2 regions of the Lysinibacillus sp. CTST325 genome follow, and region 2 is predicted to be linked to the other one. Evidence: riboswitches for the same ligand, from Rfam matches in the RefSeq annotation. Region 2 holds a riboswitch; the other holds the start of a gene.
The links. A riboswitch is a leader RNA that binds a small molecule or an ion and turns the genes downstream of it on or off. The one in region 2 is predicted to bind preQ1.
Positions count from the first base shown of each region.

Region 1 (8,042 bases), on a different contig from region 2:
GTAGGATTTTTTATTATTTGTGTAAATACGGTTTTGTTAATGTTCACTAAGTGAAGGTCGTGTTCCTCTGACTAGAGAATTGCGGCTTGCTTTTTTAGATTCTGCACCGCCACGAGCACCCTTGCACTTGGCTTCGTAGTTCAGATATATATTCTATTGATTACATCCTGCTGGGCGCATAAAAAAAGTATAGGCCAAATTAGCCTATACTTTTTTTATGATCTTTTCCCTATAATCGTTGAAATAAATATGGACAAAAATGCTTGTTTAACCAAGTACATTTTTGATTTCCTTTGTATATTACCACTTTATAGGGAGTGGCGAGCATAATAGTCTTGATCGGTTAGCCAGCCTTTGATATTGCTGAGTTCTAGGCTATCGAATCATACTACGAGTAGAAACTCCGATTCACGCACTTGTATAGAAAAGTAGTTGATCAGCGAAAGTGTACATGTTTAGACTAGCAAAAATGTACATTGTTATTTTGACATTTACATCCCTTTCGATTTGAAAGTTTACAGCATGTATATGATGGAAGCTTAAAATGAATAATGATAAAACTATACAATTTCTTGTAATGGCACACTATACGCCTCTTTTATTCCCCCAAACAAGCGCATGCAACTGTGGCAGTACTTTAACATCTCTTAATTCCTCATCGTTAACCACTCTATCAATCAGCGCATGATATTTATCTAATAAATGTAGTATTAATCGTGAATTGTCAGTCGTTGTGAGATCATCATTACCGACTTGGAGATAAAAAGGAATCATTGGATATCGTTGGTGAATTTGTTTAGCATAATCGTAATCTTCTTGATTAAAAACGACTATTTTAAGAGATATATGGTGATTACTATTTCGATTTTTAAGTTTTTCGAAAATATCAGAGAGCACCGAATAGTCTGTGGACATTCCAGAACTAGGTGGCTTTGGTGAGATTGTCAGTTCATCAATCTCATACATCCATTTTTGCCACCTACTTCCCTGTGTTTCCACCCCGACCTTTATGTCGTTTTCTTTTAAAATCGCAATGAGTTCTTCCAAATTTTGATAGAGTGCAGGATTGCCACCTGAAATCGTGACAAATGAAAAGCCAATGCCTCCAAGACGTTTCAACTCAGACCAAATCTCTTCCGCTGTCATTTGGACAATAAGATGCTTTCCGCTGCCATCCCACGTAAACGCTGAATCGCACCAAGAACAGGCATAATCACAGCCGGCAGTTCTCACAAACATGGTCTTCTGGCCAACGACCATTCCCTCACCTTGAATCGTCGGTCCAAAAATCTCGATAACAGGTACCTTACTCAACTTCCATCCACTCCCGTCTCGCTTCTGCATAGCTTGTCGGGGTTTCATATAGTCTAATAAACTCTACACGCGCACCATTATATCCGTGCTCATCAAGCAAGGCATCAGCCAACTTTTCGTAAATCCAAACAACAATGTTCTCTGCCGTCGTATTCATGGGCGGAAGTGTTTCATTTAAATAACGGTGATCCAAATGAATCTCTATTTTTTGTTTCCATATTGCTTTTATATCGCCGAAATCAATCATCAAACCGCGTTCATCTGTGTATCCACTCAGTCCTAATACTACGCGATACGTATGACCGTGCAGGTTTTTACATTTCCCTTCATAATTATGTAAATGATGAGCAGCATCGAAGGTAAATTCTTTGCTTACGAGAACACGCTTTGCATGATAGTTCAATTGATTTCTTTGAATATCTTCATCTATTTTTTGAAGCTTATCGACGATTTTAAAATCTGACATGCCTTAAGACTCCTTCCTGTAGCTCAAATATTCATCAAGCCCTTTTTTTCGCAGTTTACATGCAGGGCATTCACCACAGCCATCTGCTATTACACCGTTATAGCAAGTCAACGTTCTTTCCCGAATAAATTCAAGTGCCCCAAATTGATCAGCAAGCTCCCATGTCTGTGCCTTATTCAGCCACATCAACGGTGTATCAATCACAAAAGATTCATCCATCGATAAATTTAACGTTACATTCAAGGATTTAATAAAAACATCTCGGCAATCCGGATATCCGCTAAAATCCGTTTCACAAACGCCCGTTACAATATGCTTAGCTCCTACTTGACTCGCTAAAACGCCCGCAAATGAAAGAAAGAGAAGATTGCGGCCAGGTACAAAAGTCGAAGGAAGCTCACCATTATCTCCGTCTTCTACCTTTATGTCTTGTCGTGTCAACGCATTCGGAGCAAGCTGATTCAGGAGTGACATATCTAGAATGTGATGCTTGACCCCTAGCTCCCTTGCTATCTCCTTCGCACATTCAATTTCAAGACGATGCCTTTGACCATAATTAAAAGTTACTGCCTCAACCTCTTCAAAACGTTCTTTTGCCCAAAACAAACAGGTTGTACTGTCCTGTCCGCCACTAAATACAACAATTGCCTTTTCCTGCTTCATCTATAAAAACTCCCTTATATCGAAAAACAGCACTCTAAGCAAAGAGCTGCTTTCTTCTTATTTTTTCAACGAATATTTGTGTGCCTTGGTTACCCATAAAGTTCAATCCTTCAATCCATTTTCACGGCTTCGGCAAGACATAAAAAAACCTCCTTGTAAAATGTTTCCCAACACTTTTCAAGAGAGGCATTACCAATCATTCTATTAAAACATAAGTAAAAACATAAAAAAAAGCCACGTCCGATATGGACATGGCATATTGTCATGTTTCCATAGTTTTTTATAGAGGGTATTTGCTATGAACCTCTCCCGTTCTAGTCCGGGCATTCTTTTCTTCAATATAATACAAAAAATAGTATAAAACGTCAATCGGATTTTTCTTCTTTGGAAAAACCACTGTTATATTTCCCTATATTTTAGCAGTACATTAAACACTTTGCTGAGATTAAATTCGGATATATATTTATCTCAATAAATCACTATTCCATTGTCTAGAACAGATTTATTTTGCACCTGATTCCCTAAAATATATAGCTTTTTCAAATTAGGCAAATTCACTAATGGCTCTACATTTGAAATAGCGTTATTTTCTAAATGAAGCACCTCGATTTGTTGCCAATTTCCCATAAAACTTAACGATTGTAGTGAACTATCTTGTATAGTAAATGAACGCAGAGCTGACAAGCCAGCAAAGTAAGGCATAACCTTATCAACTTCATGCACCCAGTCACCTTTACCAATTCGAAAGGATACATTATTCAAAGTCAAATGTTCCAATATGTTGTTGTTAAATGAATTTTGACTATTAATTTGAAATCTACACTCATTACAATTTACCGTTTTTACATGCTGTAAATTGAATAATTCACTCGTCTCTTCAAAAAAAGTTGTTTCATTTAAATTTATTGTTTGCAAATTTGATAGACGATTTAAAGAACGAATGCCTGTAAAATCGCCAGACTCCATCGCTGTAAGTTGTTCTAGCTTTGGGTATTTCAGTAAATCTGCTCCATTCAAATACGACTGTGCCCCACTTATCTCAACAGTCAAATCTTTTAGAGCAGGTGCCTCTAACTTGGATAAGAAAGTATTTTTTAATTCCGCTTTTTTTAAATGAGGTGCTACAATTGATGCTATTTGGCCACTATAACCAGTTATCGATAAATCGGTCAGTGAAGTCAGGCTGTTCACAATATCAAGCAAATCTAATTTATAAAGAGAAGCTAAACGCAGCTTGGTCAATGAAGACTTATTTCTAAGGCGTTCTAAATTTGTAATATCCATATTTTCAAGATCAAGCGATTGCAAGTTAGGCATGTTTTGTATAAAATCAAGCGTTTTTAAATTTTTTACCGCTGTAAGTTTCAATTCTTGTAATTGATTCAGTGAATAGAACGAGCTAAAATCAGTCGCCTCACTATAATCTATTGTTAACGACTCTAGATCAGTAAATGAAGACAACCACTTTAAATCATTGGCAAATCTTAAAGACAATGATGTTAATCGCAGTTGATTCAGAAGAGCGAAGTCTGTAACCGTCTCGGTGTAATACGAAATTTCAAGTGATTGAAGATTAGGAAACTCTAATAATAATGCAAGTTCATCATTACTTCGAATTTGAATAGAGAGCTCTACAACATTAGACTTATCGCTGAAATATTCAGCAATTTTACTAAATGATTCATTAAAGCGACCTGTATAGCTTTTTAAACCTTCTAGATGTCGGAAGCTTACATTTTCACTTTGTGATATTTCATAATCGCCCATCAAATTCAATGCCGTCAGACCAGTAAAGGCTTCAAAATCTTTTTGTTCGATTTTTTGTGTATTTAATAACTTATCCATAATGATATAGTTAGAAATTTTGGCTTGCTTATTTGTAAACGGATCGTCAAGGCTGTAATCAAAATGCCACTGATCTTCAGAATAGTATGCCTTTAAATAACGGATACTTGCGATTTCTTCTTTAGTCGGCATTGCTCCACCTTTATCAAAAATATCTTTTAAAAAGAATAAAAGAACTTCGCTTTCAGGCATTTTTCGAACAGGTATGTCCTCACGGTTACCATATTCTGTTTGATTGCCGCTCAAAAGAAAATAGCCAAGGAATGCACAAAGGATGACAATCGGTATTATTAAAAGCGCTTTTAAATTCGTTTTTGGATGTGTATCTTTATTCGCAGAAGTTGTACCATAATAATTATTAATCGTCTGATCAACATAATAAACTTTATTCTCTTTCAACATTATTTCAGTTTCACAAAAAGGACATTTGAATGATTGTCCCTCTCTATATTCAATTTTCCCATTACAATTCGGACAATTTAATTTAATGATTTCCACTGGCAATCCCCTCTCCAGCTCTACTTTTAATTAAGCTTAGTTGTCCGAAAAATAATTGTCAATATTTCTATTAAATACTAATTATCTTCCACCTTAAGACCTACAAAAAAAAGTCGCCCATAAGGCGACTTTTTTTGTGTTTATTCACTTTTTTATACAATAAGTTTAAACTTCTGGTTTACTATTACTTGTGATACGGTTCTACGTAATAAGGATGAGTGAGGTTATTATGCGGAACTCAAATATAAATCTACCGAAGACTCAACTTCCTTCGCAACAAGCTCCACAAAGTCCCTATAATCCTCTGTCGTAAGAGTAAATTTCTACGTTTAAAGTTTATTCATCACGATTAAGAGCTTCTTTTACAAATGTAGGGAGGGCGAATGCACCAACGTGTAAATCTGTATTGTAATATTTCGTTTTTAGAGCAAATTTGTCCCAAGTATCTACTTGAATATCTTTAATTGGATGTAATGCTTTTGAAGCAAATCCGAATAGCCAGTGTCCCGATGGATATGTTGGCATATGGAATTGATATACGCTTGCGATTGGGAATATACCTTTAATTTTTTTATGTGCTTTACGCATGTTTTCTGCATACTCCGCGAAGTATGGTGACTCGTGTTGGTTAATTAGAATTCCTTTTTCATTTAATACACGGTAACATTCTTTATAGAAAGCTGTTGTAAATAAACCTTCACCGACAGAAATTGGATCAGTAGAATCTACTAATATTAAATCGAATGATTGATCAGCTACGTTTTGAACGTATGCTAAGCCATCATCGAAAATCATTTCCATGCGTGGGTCTTCTTCGACACCAGCAGCTGTAATTGGTAGATATTTCTGGCTTAAACGGAATACTAACTCATCGATTTCAACCATTACTACTTTTTCTACTGATTTATATCGTAGTACTTCACGAGCCGTACCACCATCACCACCACCAATAATTAATACTTTTTTTATATTTGGATTGGTAGCGAATGCTGGGTGCGTAATCATATCATGATAAACGAACTCATCTTTTTCATTCACCATCATCAAACCGTCTAATGTGAAGAAAGTACCAAACTCTTCACTTTTATAAAAATCGATTTTTTGGAACGGAGATTGTTCACTATGAATTTCTTCGTTGTATCCGATTGAAAATTTACAGTTATTGCTCCATTGTTCTGTATACCATTTCATTAAATCACGTCCTCTAATATTTCTTGTTTCACAAGAATTGTATCAATTTCTTGTTCTGCAAATTGACGAATTTTATCTGCCATTCCACGAGGTACTTCAAATGATTCTGTCTTTTTCGCCTGCAGTTTTTGTTCTAAATATTCCGCTGCTTTCCAAGGACTTACTGAGTCGCCACAAGTGTAAACATCAACAGAAGCAAATCCGTATTCTGGCCAAGTATGAATCGTTAAATGTGATTCAGCAATTATTACTGCACCCGATACACCATATGGGTTGAAATGATGGAAGCAAGATTCTACAATTGTTGCCCCAGAATAGTCTGCTGCTTCATTCATAAACTGCTCGATTAAAGCATTTTGCTCAATAATTTCACTTGGGCAACCATAAAATTCGATTAATACGTGTCTTCCTAATGTTGATAATTCAATGCTCATTTATCTATCTCCCTTACGACTGTTATATAATTTTCTTCTTTAGTTTCATTCAAAACATTGCCAAAATTAAGAAAATAGAAGTTATATAATTCTACTACTTCCTCTGAAATAATTTCTCCGGGGATAACTAGTGGTATTCCCGGTGGATAAATCATTAATGAATCTGCACTAATTCGACCTACCGCATCATAAATTAAAATTGTTTCTGTTTCTGCATTACACGCCTGTTGCGGTGTCATTGCTAATCTATTTATTTGATTAGCTGTCACATAAGCTGACTGAATCGCTTCATTTTTAGCGTGATTAAGTTCAATATCTTTTAACGCATGTACTAATTTACCAATTGTTTCATTCGTATCAGCATGACTAATGACTGCCATTATGACATATCCTTCAGCAAGTTCTAATTGAATTCCATACTGTTGTTTCAATATTGTGTAAACTTCAAAACCAGTTAAACCGAGATCGTTCACACGTATAACAAGTTTCGTCCAATCATATGATTGATTGAAATTTTGCTGTACGTATTCAGCTTTTAATACTTCATAGCGTGAATTATTTTCAATTTCTTCAATAGCCGCAACAACAATTGACTTTAAATTGCTATAACGTTGCTGTCCAAACACCGCTAAATCCCTTCGTGCTACATCTAAAGAACTCATTAATAAATAATTTGCACTCGTCGTTTGAAGCATATTTAATACTTTTTGCAAATGCTTCGAATCGATTCGTTTTTCTTGTAGTAAAAGAAGCGAACTTTGCGTTAATGAACCCCCAGTTTTATGCATACTCATCGTTACTGCATCTGCACCAGCACTAATCGCATCGTTTGCATTAGGTAAAAATGTTAAATGCGCTCCGTGTGCACTATCAACAATAACTGTTACATTTTGTTCATGTGCGAGTTTACATATTTCTTGCAGTTTATTCATCGAACCAAAATATGTTGGATACGTCACAAGCAAAGTTTTCGCTTGTGGATTTTCTGCAAGCGCTGATTTTACATTTTCAACGGAAATTCCGTGTGCAATACCAAAATATTGATCAACTTCAGGTTGAATAAATACTGGTTTTGCTCCACTTAATATAATGCCGTTCATCACTGATTTATGGCAGTTACGAGGAACGATCAATGTATCTCCTGGTTTACATGTCGCTAAAATCATCGCCAGAATACCTACAGTAGTTCCATTTACTAAAAAGTAAGCGTAGTCTACATTAAATGCTTGTGCAGCTAATTGCTGAGCTTCTTTAATAACTGATTCCGGATGACTTAATAAATCAAGCTCCTTCATCGAGTTTACGTCCATTCTTAATGTCATTTCTCCAAGCGTCCATTTTAATGGGTTATCTTGTAGCCCCATTTTATGTCCAGGTACATCAAACGGCGTAACTTCTTGTTTAGCATAATTGACCAAAGCGTCAAATAATGGCATGCGGTCTTGAGTGACTAAAAATTCCTCTTTAGCCACTCGATCTTGCACGCACTGCATTATTGTCCCATAGCAACTGCTAATAGTTGCTGTAATTCCGAAACTTTGTCTGTTTTTTCCCAAGTCACGTTTACATCACTACGTCCAAAGTGACCATAAGCTGCAACTTGTTGATATTGTGGTTTACGTAGATTTAGC
Region 1 covers NZ_BAAFHO010000002.1:339,890-347,931, forward strand. The annotation lists gene queE (7-carboxy-7-deazaguanine synthase QueE) at 586-1,314, opposite strand; gene queD (6-carboxytetrahydropterin synthase QueD) at 1,307-1,780, opposite strand; gene queC (7-cyano-7-deazaguanine synthase QueC) at 1,784-2,443, opposite strand; PreQ1 riboswitch class I at 2,710-2,756, opposite strand; gene ACYQ73_RS07095 (leucine-rich repeat domain-containing protein) at 2,912-4,786, opposite strand; gene speE (polyamine aminopropyltransferase) at 5,123-5,977, opposite strand; gene speD (adenosylmethionine decarboxylase) at 5,977-6,411, opposite strand; gene ACYQ73_RS07110 (aminotransferase class I/II-fold pyridoxal phosphate-dependent enzyme) at 6,408-7,904, opposite strand; gene metK (methionine adenosyltransferase) at 7,904-8,042, opposite strand, start outside.
Region 1: another riboswitch for preQ1. It lies ahead of queC (7-cyano-7-deazaguanine synthase QueC); the one in region 2 lies ahead of ACYQ73_RS12950 (QueT transporter family protein).

Region 2 (8,042 bases):
AATTCATGCTTGCGATCCTCGCTAACCTCTAAAATGATTTGACCTTTATCCATCATAATCAATCGATTTCCTAAGTCTAATGCTTGTTGCATATTGTGCGTGACCATCAATGTCGTTAAGTTATCTTTCTCAACTAAATATTTCGTAATACGTGTGATTAACTCTGCACGAGATGGGTCAAGTGCCGCCGTATGCTCGTCTAACAATAAAATCGAAGGCTTCGTAAATGTTGCCATTAAAAGAGATAAAGCTTGACGCTCCCCTCCCGAAAGTAAGCCGACTTTTGCAGACAATCGATTTTCTAGATTTAAACCCAACATCTCCAACGATTCCTTGAAAAATTCCCGACGCTTTTTATCAACACCGAAGCGCATGCCTCTACTCTTATTACGTGAGTAAGCTAATGCTAAATTTTCCTCAATTGTCATTGTTGGTGCTGTACCAGCCATCGGATCCTGGAATACGCGACCGATATAGTGAGAACGCTTATATTCTGGTAAAGTAGTAACCTCATTCCCATCAATTGAAACCGTGCCAAAGTCTGGTGTTAACGCGCCAGAAACCATATTCATCATGGTCGATTTACCAGCACCATTACTGCCGATTATTGTGACAAAATCCCCTGGCTTTAAGTGCAAATTAATTTCTGCAAGTGCCACTTTTTCATCAGGCGTACCTTCATTAAAAATTTTATTAATGCCGTTCAATTTAAGCAAGGCGCTTCCCTCCCTGCTCAACCGTCTTTACTCGTGTCCTCTCTGTTGCGCGCTTCACCTTACGTTTGCGTTCCTTACTCTTATTGATAAATTGTGGTAAAACCAACGCTATAATAACAATGATAGCTGTTATTAATTTCATATCTCCTGAATCAAGGAAATCTACTCGTAATGCTAATGCTAAAATAATGCGGTAAATGATCGCTCCAGCAATGACAGCGAAAGTTGTGCGCATAATCGTTTTTGTACCGAAAATGGCTTCGCCGATAATAACAGAGGCAAGACCGATCACAATCATCCCAATCCCCATACTGACATCTGAGAACTTTGAATATTGAGCGATTAGAGCTCCAGAAAATGCAACAAGCGCGTTAGAAAGTCCTAGCCCTAGAATTATAAGTGTATCTGTATTGGCCGAGAAGCTACGAATCATACGCTTATTATCACCGGTTGCTCGAATAGCCAATCCAACCTCTGTTTTTAAGAACCAGTCTGCAATGAACTTAATTAAAATCGTAATGATTAATACGACGATTATCGTACTCCATGTTGAAGGTGGTTGCTGAACGCCGAAGCCTTTTAGTAGGTTATTTAATGCACTATCGATTCCTAAATTACTCCAAAATGCTTGAAACTTTGAAAATAAAGTCTCTGAATTTAATAGTGGAATATTCGGACGACCTATCGTATTTTCTGCAGTGGATCCCATAATTCGTAGGTTAATAGAATACAAAGCAATCATCATTAAAATCCCCGATAATAGAGGATTAATTTTTCCTTTTGTGTGAAGAATTCCTGTCATACATCCAGCAATAAATCCAGCAACAATTGCCACTAAAGTCGCTAAGATTGGGTGGTAGCCAAGCATAATCATCGTCGCTGCTGTAGCCGCCCCTGTTACAAAGCTTCCGTCAACCGTTAAGTCCGGAAAATCTAACACGCGGAATGTTAAATACACACCAAGTGCCATAATTGCATAGATGATCCCTTGCTCCATCGCGCCAAATATTGCCAAAAACATAGTTGAATCATCTCCTAATAAACAAATTTTTATTAATAATTCTTCTTGAGATCCATTTCCTAAATGATGGAGCTCAACACTAATAAAGACCATTGAAAGCCATACATAATAGAATCAATTATTTTTAAGGTTTTAGCACGACGGCTTGTGATAACTTCTTGTGAAGCCCAGTGCTTTAATGGCTCATCACCAAAAGTTGGAGATGATATTTATTAAAAAGTAGATAAGTTGAATGGAGACTGGGCGACTCATTGGGGATCAGCGTCACAGATGAGACTCTGAAGCGAGCAGGCAGAAGAACGAAGGCGAAAAAAATCACGTCCTGTGATAACGCTTTCGTGACCAACATCCTGCTGCTGCTGACGCTTCGCTTTCGCGCAAAAATATCCTGCTGCTGATGCTTCGCTTTCGCGCAAAAAACATCCTGCTGCTGACGCTTCGCTTTCGCGCAAAAACATCCTACTACTGACACTTCGCTTTCGCGCAAAAAACATCTGTTGCCCCAAGCCACTCATCGGACGGCCTCAGGAAGCTTTGCTCTGTGCGAAAACGAAGCGACTGCAACAAAGCGCCCAATCAACCTTACGTTATGATAATGAGCCAATTTAATAGAAATTTCACATGAACTCGTCATCGACCTAAAGTACTTAAAAAGTAGATAAAGCGGGGGCAGCTATAGTTCTCCCCCGCTTCACTCCAATGATGATCATGTCAGGTCATTACTTTTCTAACAGCTCTGCACCCCAAGAATCTTTAATTTCGATTCCTAAATCATCTGCTACTTTTTTATTGATTAATAGTTTTAGTTTTTGTGGGTATTGCGCTGGTATATCAGCAGGTTTTGCTTCACCTTTTAGAATCTTCACAGCCATTTGTCCCGCTTCATAACCGATGTCATAATATTCAAAACCATATGCTGCTAAGCCGCCACGTGCAACAGAGTCAAGCTCTCCTACAACTAGTGGTAATTTATTAGAGTTTGCTACATCAATTACAGACTCAAGAGCCGAAACTACTGTATTATCAGTAATGATATAGAATGCATCTGCTTTACCAATTAATGATTCAGCAGCTTGTTTTACTTCTGCAGAAGTTGCCGCAGATGCCTCAACTACTGTTAGGCCTTGCTCAGCCATAACTTTTTTCACTTCTTTTACTTGTGCTACTGAGTTTTGCTCACCAGCGTTGTAAACCATACCTACTTTTTTCGCACCTAATTCCTTTAAGAATGCTACTGTTTTCGAAATAGTATCAGGATGTAAATCAATCGTTCCTGTTACATTTTTCGCTGGCTTCTCCATAGATTCAATGAGCTGTGCGCCAACAGCATCCGTTACAGAAGTGAAGACAATTGGAATATCACTAGTAGCAGTCGCCGCTGCTTGTGCAGATGGCGTAGAGTTAGCAAAGATTAAATCTACGTTGGCACTTACTAAATTGTTTGCAATCGTCGTGTTAAGACTGTTATCCCCTTGCGCTATTTGTGGATCGTAATCAACTTTTAAGCCCGATTCTTCAATTGCTTTTTTGAAACCTTCAGTTGCAGCATTTAAAGATGGATGTTCAACAATTTGAGTAATCCCGATTTTATACGTTTTGTCATCTGCATTGCTACTCTCACTTGCATTATTCTTTTCTTTCTCTTTCGAATCTGATGAATTAGAACCACCGCTACCACAAGCAGCAAGCATTAAAACTAACCCAAATAACAGGAACGAAAGCTTTTTTAAATTGCTTTTCACAAATAATCCCCCCCGATATTATCTCTGATAGTTATCACACTTTATCCAAACAAAGTGTGAATGTATCGCTATATTATCTTTATTATATCGGTTCGTCAACAACATTATGAATGTTCTGACTATTAAACTTAACTAAATATTTTTTCTTTTCTCTCAATTTGTCGCTTTAAACCGCTAAACTACGCTGTTTTTACAAATTGATTTCTTTTTCTAACATAACAAAAATTTTTTTGACAATTTTCGCAAAATTATTTTTCAGAGATTTGATTTTCAAGAAATTTATATAAACCCAAAAAGCCTGACATTCCCCATAAGAAATGTCAGGCTTTCATAACATTATTTATTCGCTATTACTTCTTCAAGATATCTACTAACCAACTTCTGTAATGGGATTTCTGGAAAGCACACATTCGTTTGAGCCCTCCTTGATTGCTGAGTAAAAACACCCCGCGAGTGCTTTAGAATTGCCCTCTCGTACTCTCTCTTAATGGTTCATTTTTTTGCTAACAAGATTGATCTACACGTTTCAGTCTCCTTTTTTACATTTAATGCATATGATGCAAATGAGACTAGTGCCGTTTTCAAAAAGGAGGAATACCATGAACAATGAAGAAATCGATTTAAATCAACCTTCTGAGAAGCAAAATGCAAAAACAGGAGATATTGACACAATCATTTCTAATCTTTGTGACAGTCTATTCGAATTCGCTCTAGATTTTGCATTAAATGCCTTAGAATATACAAAAGACTTAGATGAAGAACTAGAATATACGGATGAATTTAAAAAGCAACTGGACGATTTAATTTTAGAAATAGAAGAAATTAAAAATGTTTTAGATGAGTAGTTTCAAATCAGAACCCTTACTACTTTCGCTCCAAGATATCTCAAATATTAAAAAGTAGAGGTGTCTAAATGCAAAATCCCCAAGAAATGTGTACGAAATTTGCTCAGATTGCCAACGGAAAAGCTTCAACGGAACATGGTGTATGCTCAGTAAGACTTAATCGCAATCTTAATGTTATGATTCAAGGTCGCCCAAGTCGTAGTGCACTTCATGCTGGGATCACATTCGAATCACTCGATATATATGGAAATGCACTTAACTTAGGTGAAGTTGTAGTGCTTCAAGAGGAATTACCTCCATTTGTTAAGGTACTTGCAGAAAATAATTTGATTATAAGTGCTGTTCATAATCACTGGATTTATTCAGACCCAGTTATTTTATACGTTCACTTTCAATCAATAGAGCCTCCATTAATCTTTGCCCAAAAATTTGCTCAAGCATTTAGTGTTTTAAAAAACTACTGATAACTACACTTGTTAAAAGAACTGCTTAGAACAGTTCTTTTTGACATGACTGGATAGCTCCATCACCTCTAAGGTTCGAGGTTACTTCTCATCTATAGACCGTCTGCCGAAGAAGAATTTAGCGCTGCTATTTCTGCATAAGTTTCTTTCGTATCTTAGCAAGTGTACAAGCCCCCCTTTTTTATGGATTCCAAAATTCGAATCCTATTCACGCACACTCTAATGAGCAAATAACAAGAGCTAAATATTACCTTTAGCACTATGAATTTCTGCGTTTTTTTTACACATCGCTATTTACAAGTAAGCATGAACATTGATATGATTGCATTTGCTTCCCGTGGTTCGTAACCATCCCACGTAAAAAAACTAAGGAGAAATGAATATGAAAATAAAATTTTTAGCAACGAGCGGCATTATTGCAGCTCTCTACATTGCTGTTACATTATTAGTCGCACCATTCGGCTTTACAGAGGTGCAGTTCCGACTATCTGAAATGTTTAACCATCTAGTTGCCTTTAACCCTCGTTTTGCCGTTGGAATTATTATTGGTGTATTTATCTCCAATATATTTTCACCAAACGGCATTATCGATTTGTTTTTCGGTGTAGCCCATTCGATGATTACCCTTGGGTTGTTCATTCTTATTTGTAAATTTGTCAAAAATATTTGGGCTCGTTTAGTCATCAATACATTGTTATTTACATGCACAATGTTCATCATTGCCTTAGAATTAAACATAGCATTAGAATTACCATTCTTTTGGACATGGTTGACTGTTGCTGCAGGTGAATTTGTTGTTTTAGCAGTCGGTGCACCGATTATGTATTTATTGAATAAACGCTTAAACTTCAAAAATTTAATTTAATTTAATTTAAAAGACGGATCTTATTAGATTCGTTTTTTTCTTGCTTCCAAGATACCTTGACACTATTCTGAAAATACTTTACAATTCATTTCAATAAATGCTAAGAAAAAGAATAGTAGCAAGCGATAGTACTTAAAGAGAGCTGATGGTTGGTGCAAATCAGTAGTACTTACTTGTGAATGGGCTTTGGAGCAGCCTCATCAAATGTGAGGACGAATTTACTCCCCGTTACCGGAGTACGAAAGCGCGCAATTTTTGCGAATGAAGGTGGCACCACGGTTACTCGTCCTTTTTACAGAAGGATTGTAGTGACTTTTTTTTATGGAAAAATGAGAAAAGAGGAGTCGAGAGAAGATGAGTATAGTAGTAGAGAAAAAAGGATATTTCGGTGAATTTGGCGGTAGCTTTGTTCCTGATGAGCTTCAAAATGTATTAAATATTTTAGATGAAAACTTCCAAAAATATAAAGATGATGAAGACTTTAATAAAGAGCTAGATTATTATTTCCATGAATATGTTGGGCGCAAATCTCCACTTTATTTTGCTGAAAATTTAACAAAACAATTAGGCGGCGCAAAAATTTATTTAAAGCGTGAAGATCTTAACCATACAGGTTCACATAAAATTAATAACGTTCTTGGACAGATTTTATTAGCAAAGCGCATGGGTGCTAAACGTGTGATCGCTGAAACAGGTGCGGGTCAGCATGGTGTAGCAACAGCAACTGCTTGTGCAATGTTCGGGATGGAGTGCACAATTTATATGGGTTTAGAGGATACAAAGCGTCAAGCATTAAACGTCTTCCGTATGGAGCTTCTTGGTGCAAAGGTAGTAGCTGTTGATAAAGGCCAGGGGCGACTAAAGGATGCTGTGGATGAAGCATTTGCTGATTTAGTTGAAAACCATGAGACGACTTTCTATTTACTAGGTTCTGCTGTTGGACCTCACCCATTCCCTTTAATGGTGAAGCATTTCCAATCAGTCATTAGCCGTGAAAGTCGCGAACAAATTTTAGAAAAAGAAGGAAAGCTACCAGCAGCAGTACTTGCTTGTGTCGGTGGCGGTAGTAATGCGATTGGTGCCTTTGCAGAATATATTGCAGATGAAAATGTTCGCCTTATTGGCATTGAACCAGATAAGGCAGCAACATTAAATGAAGGAACACCGGGTGAATTACACGGCTTCAAATGTTTAGTACTGCAAGATTCAGAAGGCAATCCACTACCAACGTATTCGATTGCCGCTGGACTAGATTATCCTGGAGCTGGTCCAGAGCATAGCTATTTAAAAACAATTGGTCGTGGAGAATATGTAACGGTGACGAATGAAGAAGTGCTTGAAGCATTCCAAGTATTGTCGAAGGTTGAAGGAATTATTCCTGCACTTGAAAGCTCCCACGCAGTTGCTCATGCACTAAAGCTTGCGCCAACATTATCTCCGGAAGAGAGCATTATTATCAACATTTCCGGGCGTGGAGACAAAGACGTAGAACAAGTATTCCAAATGTTAAATAGATAACAAAATGAAAGAGCGACTTCCCTTTATGGAAATCGCTCTTTTAACTATACGAATGAAGCTAATTTTGGATAAATTTCTGCCACATTATCTCGAAGCTTGGCTTTCAAAAACTTTCCAACTGATGTTTTTGGAATTTCATCTAAAAATACCACATCATCTGGTACCCACCATTTCGCAAATTGACTTTCTAAAAATGCCAGAAGTTCCTCATCACTTGCTGACATTCCTTCCTTCAATACTACACAAGCTAGCGGGCGTTCTTGCCATTTGACATGCGGAATTGCAATAACCGCTGCTTCCAAAACAGCATCATGGGTCATTAACGCATTTTCTAAATCCACTGAGGAGATCCACTCCCCACCCGATTTAATTAAATCCTTTGTACGATCCGTTATTTTAATAAATCCATCCTCTGTTCGTACCGCAATGTCCCCTGTATATAACCAACCGTCTCGATACGCATCATTTGTACGTTCATCACGATAGTACTCGTGTGAAATCCATGGACCTCGCAAGCGTAACTCACCCATCGTCTCTCCATCCCATGGTACTTCTCCTTTGTCATTAACAATGCTCGATTCAATACCAGCCATTGTCATTCCTTGCATTGCTCGCGATTCAATCTGCTTTTCAATTGGCCATTCATCCATCCAAGACATATAATTTGATAACGCTACAATCGGCGTTGTTTCAGTCATTCCATACACCACGATATATGGAATGCCATACTGCTCTTCAAATGTACGAATAAGTCGAGTAGGTGAAGCAGAGCCACCACAACAAATAGCTCTTAGCGAACTAATATCTCGCTCACGCTTCTCTTGTTCCTGCAACGCACCAATCCAAATGGTCGGCACCCCAGCTGTTAATG
Region 2 covers NZ_BAAFHO010000004.1:271,075-279,116, forward strand. The annotation lists gene ACYQ73_RS12920 (ABC transporter ATP-binding protein) at 1-716, opposite strand, end outside; gene ACYQ73_RS12925 (ABC transporter permease) at 709-1,737, opposite strand; gene ACYQ73_RS12930 (hypothetical protein) at 1,986-2,252, opposite strand; gene ACYQ73_RS12935 (ABC transporter substrate-binding protein) at 2,457-3,479, opposite strand; gene ACYQ73_RS12940 (hypothetical protein) at 4,079-4,324, shown strand; gene ACYQ73_RS12945 (DUF1259 domain-containing protein) at 4,393-4,788, shown strand; PreQ1 riboswitch class I at 5,120-5,164, shown strand; gene ACYQ73_RS12950 (QueT transporter family protein) at 5,171-5,653, shown strand; T-box leader at 5,747-5,947, shown strand; gene trpB (tryptophan synthase subunit beta) at 6,008-7,171, shown strand; gene ACYQ73_RS12960 (long-chain fatty acid--CoA ligase) at 7,216-8,042, opposite strand, start outside.